Regions from separate parts of the Alkalihalophilus lindianensis genome, predicted to be linked through region 1. Evidence: a T-box and tRNA genes for the amino acid it is inferred to sense, from the RefSeq annotation. Region 1 holds a T-box; the other holds one or more tRNA genes.
What was found. The T-box of region 1 lies ahead of metG (methionine--tRNA ligase). A T-box ahead of a tRNA ligase gene usually reads a tRNA of that ligase, here a tRNA-Met.
Positions count from the first base shown of each region.

Region 2: it encodes a tRNA-Met, which carries the amino acid that the T-box ahead of metG (methionine--tRNA ligase) is inferred to sense. The anticodon was not compared.

Region 1 covers NZ_JAWJBA010000013.1:8,840-12,526, forward strand. Annotated here, with positions in the region: gene RYX56_RS20470 (ATP-binding protein) at 1-1,752, shown strand, start outside; T-box leader at 1,822-2,065, shown strand; gene metG (methionine--tRNA ligase) at 2,115-3,687, shown strand, end outside.
Region 2 covers NZ_JAWJBA010000011.1:72,296-75,982, forward strand. Annotated here, with positions in the region: gene rimI (ribosomal protein S18-alanine N-acetyltransferase) at 1-447, opposite strand, end outside; gene tsaB (tRNA (adenosine(37)-N6)-threonylcarbamoyltransferase complex dimerization subunit type 1 TsaB) at 440-1,156, opposite strand; gene tsaE (tRNA (adenosine(37)-N6)-threonylcarbamoyltransferase complex ATPase subunit type 1 TsaE) at 1,141-1,608, opposite strand; gene thiL (thiamine-phosphate kinase) at 1,617-2,603, opposite strand; tRNA gene RYX56_RS20010 (tRNA-Met) at 2,775-2,848, opposite strand; rRNA gene rrf (5S ribosomal RNA) at 2,905-3,020, opposite strand; gene RYX56_RS20020 (hypothetical protein) at 3,192-3,347, shown strand; gene RYX56_RS20025 (trans-sulfuration enzyme family protein) at 3,344-3,687, opposite strand, start outside.

The sequences.
Region 1 (3,687 bases):
GTAATAGAAGATGAAGCGCTAAAACATCCAAAAGGTGAAGTGGTCGAAACATTTTCCTATAACCGCTATATACCAATGGGGTTTGATAAAGGAATTGTCGATGATCAAGTGCTAAAGACTTTGGAGCATATTGGCTATGATATTGGTGCAGATGATATTCATCTAGCTAAGGTGCGCTTATTTGAAGAAGCCCCTCAACCGATTCAAACGGGAGCAAGAATTAGACACCCAGAATTTCATGAAATTGAATCATTGCTAGTCCAATCAACACCAACAGATGGCATGATACTTGGAGAAGTCAAATCAACGGACTTTATTGCACCAAGCTTGCCAGATTCGCTTGACGGATTATTACATATTCAAGAAGAAGAAGTTCTTCGCAAACAAAACGGTGTACCGTTTATTTTTGATATTCGAGCTATGCAACAATACCCTCACATAGGAGTTTTTGGTGGCTCTGGTTCTGGGAAATCATTTGGTCTGCGAGTGATGTTAGAGGAATTAATGAAGCTTTCGATTCCAACTATTGTTTTCGATCCTCATTTTGAAATGAACTTTGCAGCTACTGCGAGTGGACTCGATGACGTTCCTTCCTATAAAGATCGTTACACAGTCGTTCAAATTGGTCGTGATGTTGGAGTGGATTTTTCTGCCTTATCAACAAGAGATGTGGAGAGGTTACTTCAAGCTGCTGGTTCCCTAAGTGAGTCGATGGTCAATGTGATTCAAACGATTCATAAGCGAAAAGATAGTTACCAGTCTTTTAGTGATCGAGTGGCAAACTTAGCAGAGGCATTGGAGCTTGGTAAACAAAAGGTAGAAGGCTTTCTTCACGATGGTGGAATGTCTAGGGAAGAAATCGCAAAGTACCACACCTTTAAGAAGTTATTAGATCAATTCGGGAGCTTACCACTTGCCTCGGTAAAGGGAATTCAATGGCGTGTAAATCGTTTAAATCAAGCTGGTCTTTTTCAGCAAAATATTCGCGCGATTGAACAAGGGATCCATGCGGGTCAGCTTGTTGTTGTCCAAGGTGCGGTTTGGTTGTTGCAAGTATTCTCAAGTTATGTCATCGGTTCTTTATATGGGAAGAGACGGATGTATAAAGATGCGAAGCTGCAACAACAGCAAGGTGAGTTTTTCCCGCCATTTGTGGTGGTAACGGATGAAGCACATAACTTTGCTCCGAAAGGATATGATGCTCCTGCTAAATCCGTATTAAAAGAAATTGCACAAGAAGGCAGAAAATACGGAGTGTTTCTCATTTTTGCTACGCAAAGACCGACGCTACTTGATGAAACGATTACGGCACAATTGAATTCTAAATTCGTATTTAGAACCGTAAGGGGCACCGATATTCAAACGATTAAAGAAGAAACAGACTTGACTCATGATGAAGGCAAAAGACTTCCTTACCTTCGCTCTGGGGATGTGTTTGTTTCCTCAGCTATTATTGGTAGAACGATGGCTGTTCGAATTCGCTTTGCTCATTCCACTAGCCCACATACGCTGAATCCATTTGATGAGTTAAAGCAAATGAATGCGGCAAGTGATGATGCCGTCATGGAGGCGCTAAGTCCACATCTTCCTATTGCCGAAATGAGTATAATGAAGGAACTAGAAACACTCAACAAAGAAGCGCAAAAAAGCTGGGATGTGCAGACGTGGAAACAGGAGCTAGAACGCTTGTGTCAACAAGGAAAGTTAAAAAAGCAAAAAACACCATTTGCCACGCTCTATGATCGCTCTTGACAGCAGTCTATAGGGTTCGGTATATTTTGGATAGATTTGAGGAATAAATGTAGAATAAGTAAGTAGATATAAGATCCGATGATAGGATAAGTACATGTATGAGCTATTTGACAGAGAGCCGGGAGAGCTGGGAACCGGTAGTAGAACAACATGGAAAATGGTCCTGGAGGTATCATCTTCGAGCATGTATGTGTTGTAAGGAGATGACGTAGCTGGCGTTAACAGACGAAGTCATGGACTTCATGAGCCTTTCTGCTGTGAAGAGAAAGGGAATGTTGGGTGGTACCGCGTGAGATATGCTCTCGTCCCGATTTGGATGAGGGCTTTTTGTATTGTCTAAAAAGAAGTGGGAGGTTTTTTTAATGAGTGAGAACAAAACATTTTATTTAACAACGCCGATTTATTATCCAAGTGCTAAATTACATATCGGTCATGCGTATACGACGGTAGCTGGGGATGCAATGGCTCGCTATAAGCGTCTTCGTGGCTATGATGTCCGTTATTTGACTGGTACAGATGAGCATGGTCAAAAAATCGAGCAAAAAGCAGCTGAAAAAGGGTTAACGCCACAGCAATTTGTCGATGAAATCGTTGCTGATATACAGTCTCTATGGAAAAAACTAGATATTTCTTATGATGACTTTATTCGTACAACAGAAGAGCGTCATAAAAATGTTGTTCAAACCATTTTTGAGCGTTTGCTTGCACAAGGGGATATCTATCTTGATGAGTATGAAGGTTGGTACTCAATCCCTGATGAAACATTCTACACAGAACTTCAATTGGTTGATCCGATTCGCAATGAAGACGGGAAGATTATTGGTGGAAAGAGCCCAGATAGTGGTCATCCGGTAGAAAAGGTTCGTGAACAATCTTACTTCTTTAGAATGAGTAAATATGCGGATCGCCTGTTAAAGTTTTATGAAGACAATCCGACGTTCATTCAGCCAGAATCTCGTAGAAATGAGATGATTAACAACTTCATTAAGCCTGGTCTTGAAGACCTTGCTGTATCGCGTACCTCTTTTAAATGGGGTGTACAAGTACCGAGCAATCCTGAGCATGTTGTCTACGTATGGATTGATGCTCTATCAAACTATATTACTGCACTTGGCTACGGACAAGACAGTGACGAGCTTTACCAAAAATATTGGCCGGCAAATGTTCACTTAGTAGGAAAAGAAATTGTTCGCTTCCACACGATCTATTGGCCAATCATGTTAATGGCACTTGATTTACCTTTACCTAAGAAAGTATTTGCTCATGGATGGTTGCTCATGAAAGATGGAAAGATGTCGAAGTCCAAAGGGAACGTCGTGGATCCTGAATCATTGATTGATCGTTACGGATTAGATGCTCTTCGTTATTATCTATTACGTGAAGTTCCATTCGGTTCTGATGGTGTGTTCACGCCAGAGGGATTCGTCGAGCGTGTTAATTATGATCTAGCTAATGACCTTGGTAATTTATTGAACCGTACAGTAGCGATGATTAATAAATATTTCAATGGTGCTCTTCCGACTTATGTGAAGGATGCAACACCATTTGATTCTGAGTTACTAGATCTTGTGAACGCGACGGTCACTAAGGTTGAAAATGCTATGGAAGAAATGGAGTTTTCAGTAGCATTAACAGCTATTTGGCAGCTAGTTAGTCGTACAAATAAGTACATTGATGAAACACAACCATGGATGCTTGCTAAAGATGAATCTAAGCAAGAAGAGCTAGGTTCGGTTATGTATCATTTAGCAGAATCCTTGCGCTATGTGTCTGTATTAATTCAACCATTCTTAACAGAAACACCGAAAAAAATATGGGCTCAGCTTGGACTAAACGCGGAGGTAACAAGTTGGGAATCTCTAAGTAATTTTGCACAAATCCCAGCTGGTACAACTGTTCAAAAAGGACAACCTATTTTCCCTCGTCTTGAAGTAC
Region 2 (3,687 bases), on a different contig from region 1:
CACCCACATGACCATTGCGTCTTCTTGATTGTCTGTATAGTAATTCTTACGGATTCCACCTGGTTGAAACCCCAGTTTTTTATATAATCCTTGAGCTACATTGTTACTAACTCTTACTTCTAATGATAGATGCCTAGCACCCATTTCTTTTGCGTATGTCATTGCATAGGTAAGCAGTTCCTCCCCACGCTTTTGTCCCCTAGCTGAGGTATGGACGGCTATATTTGTAATTTGAGCATCTTCCCCAATTACCCACAAGCCACAATAGCCAATGACCTCTCCTTCAACCTCACAGACAAAATAATGAGCAAACTTATTAGCATGTAATTCATTTATAAAAACAGATGGTTTCCAGGGAGTAGGAAAGGCATCCTCTTCTACTTGGAAAACTGCTTCAATGTCCTCGATTGTCATTAAACGGATGATCGACTTTGCTTGCTCAATCATTTGACTCACGCGCCTTTTCCTGCTCACTTTGCCACTTTGCTTCCGCTTCAGCTAGCCTTAGATAACGTGGCACAAAGGTGTGAACCGATTGTACTGCTTCTTTTTCATAACCTAAAGCAGCAAGTTCGCCACCTCGAGGTAAGCTCATCGCATGAGGCGCAAATACAGCCTGATCACCCAAGACTACACGTATTTCCTCGCTATGTAGGTCAAGGTCTTGTCCCACAAACAAGATTGGGCCATCTAATTCTTTTAATTGTTCAAGCCATTCTCCTAGCATTCTTAGCCGATCTTCATGTATTTCAACCATCCGATTGTGTACACTTTTATAGAGAGAAGTGAACACTTGTCCCCGTCTCGCATCAACAATCGGTACGGTGTAGCCGTTAAAATAGCGTCCTGTTTGCACCATCAACTCTAAACTCGACACCCCAACAAGTGGGATATTTAAGGACCAAGCTAAGCTCTTGGCAGTTGTAACTGCAATACGAACACCAGTGTACGAGCCTGGGCCCTCCGCTACTACTATTCGTTCTAATTGGTTTGCTGATATCCCTACATCCTTCATTAATTGATCAATAGCTGGCATTAAGCGTAGAGAGTGGTTTTTTTTAATGTTGGTTGTGACTTCACCAATGATTTTCTTCTCGGCTGAGATCGCTAAAGTCAATACGTATGAAGATGTATCAATTGCTAATGTGTAGCCCATTGTGCTAACTCCTTACTTAGTTGTTCGTAACGATTACCTAGAGAGGTGAATTGAATTTCTCTAGTCGTCTCTCCCGTATGTTTTATGACAATTTCCAAACGATGCTTCGGTAGTTGTTCATGAATGATACTTGCCCATTCTATGACGGAGACACCTTCTCCTTCAAAATATTCCTCTAACCCAAGCTCTTCATCGCCTTCATTTAATCGATAGACATCCATATGATATAACGGGATTCTACCCATATATTCTTTAATAATAGTAAATGTGGGACTACTAACTACACGCTTTACTCCAAGACCTTTGGCTAGACCTTTCGTGAAGCTAGTCTTTCCAGCACCTAAATCGCCTTCTAGAGTTAAGACGTCTCCAGGCTGAACGATCTCTCCTAATTTCTTAGCTAACTCCGATGTCTCCTCAGGAGTGCTTGTATTCATTGTCCATTTATTCATCTGATCACCTATTTAGAAAAATGATTATAGCCTTTTTTTAATAATTTAATTTGTTCATCTGCTCTTTTTAAATAAACAGAGCCTTCACCTTCATTCACTTCTCCAATACTAGTGAGCAAAATATCACTCTCACTACACTTTTTCTTGAGTGCTTCAAAGTGTTCGGAAGCCACAGTCCCTATAAGCTGAAAATCCTCTCCACCATATAAAGCAAAATCAAGCTTCTTACTAACTAATCCATTATTTAAAAAAGGATGGTAAGGGAGTTTATCTGGATCAATTGTAAGTTTTACCTGACTCGCTTCTGCTATCTCATTCGCTTCACTAGCCACTCCATCACTCACATCGTTTAATGAAAGACGAAAGTTTGATTGAGCTAAAATTCTTCCTGCTTCAATTTGTGGTTGCGGTTCTTGATGGGCTAAAGTAAGTTTTTCTTCTTCCTTAGAGAAATCGGCTTTTCTCCCATACTCAAGTAATAAAGCAAGCCCAGCAGCTGAACCTCCTACATAGCCTGTAAGAAAGACCGTATCTCCTATTTGTGCATTAGAACGAAGCAGTCTTCTTCTTGCTTCCACTCTTCCAATAACGGTCACTGTAATGACTAGACCTTCTTTAGTTGAAACAGTATCTCCACCAATTAAATCAGTCTGATACTTATTTGCTAAATCATTCATACCTTTATAAACAGCTTCTAGTTCTTCCTCAGTCCATTGTGGAGATATTGCAATTGATACCAAAAAATAATGGGGAATGGCCCCCATTGCAGCTAAATCACTCAGATTAACTGCTAAGGCTTTTTTACCTATTTGATAAGGACTAAGCGTATTCTTGGTAAAATGAACACCCTCGACCATTGTATCCACACAGACAACCTCATCGTATTGTGTAGATCCACTATAGATTGCAGCGTCATCCCCAATTCCAACGTTCAAAGAAGGTTGATGAATCTGTTTTGGAGTGATGCTTGATATAAATGAAAACTCATCTTTCATTTTAACCCTCCTGAATACATCTCCTACAAAAAACCTTAGGATTGATGTTCCTAAGGTTATCTGTATTAGTTTAGCTGAAATGATAAGCGATGTGCAAGCTATTATAGACAAGCTAATCATTCGTTATAACAGAAAAAGCCGGAACATATTAGTTCCGACTTCTTCTTGGTATTGCGGGAGGAGGATTTGAACCTCCGACCTTCGGGTTATGAGCCCGACGAGCTACCAGACTGCTCCATCCCGCGACGCTATAATGTTAGTATAAACAAACAACCCAGATCTTATTCAGAAAAAATTGTTTGCCTGGCAACGTCCTACTCTCACAGGGGGAAGCCCCCAACTACCATCGGCGCAAAAGAGCTTAACGACCGTGTTCGGCATGGGAACGGGTGTGACCTCTTTGCTATCGCCACCAGACTTTGTTTGTCTCTCTAAGACATATATAAATATACCACACCAAAAAATACATTGCAAGTGCTTTTTATTTCTTTTTTAAACATTCTTTTATTGCACTATAGTTTGGCCCTCCATTATTCTATATAAAATATCTTTTATGTATGTTTATGTTACTACCTATAGGAGGAACCTATGAAAAAGAGAATGTATGAGGCGCTTCGTATTATGACCCTTTCTCCTATTGCCTTACTATTAACCATCTTATTTCTGCCTATTCTCCTAGCCACAGATAATATCCCGCTACTGCAGCAAATGTTTGACTATCTAAACCAAACCAAAAACCTTTAAAGGTTTTTGGTTTGGGCCTTTTCAATAGCTTGAGTAAAAGCTTCAATAATATCAAGCTCGTCTTCAATACCGACTGAAATTCGTACAAGCTGTTTGCCAATCCCTAAATCAACTCGAAGATGATCTGGAATCGTTCGATGAGATGTACGCAATGGGTAAGAAACAGTTGTTTCTACTCCAGCTAATGTTGGAGCAATTTTAACCCAGCTTAACTCCTTAAAAAAGGTTTCAATATTAACCTCATCTGCTAAATCAATACTAACCATGGCCCCATTTCCTCTTTCTGAGACACTCTTTGGATAATAGACCTTACTTACTGCTGAATATTCACTTAGCTTAT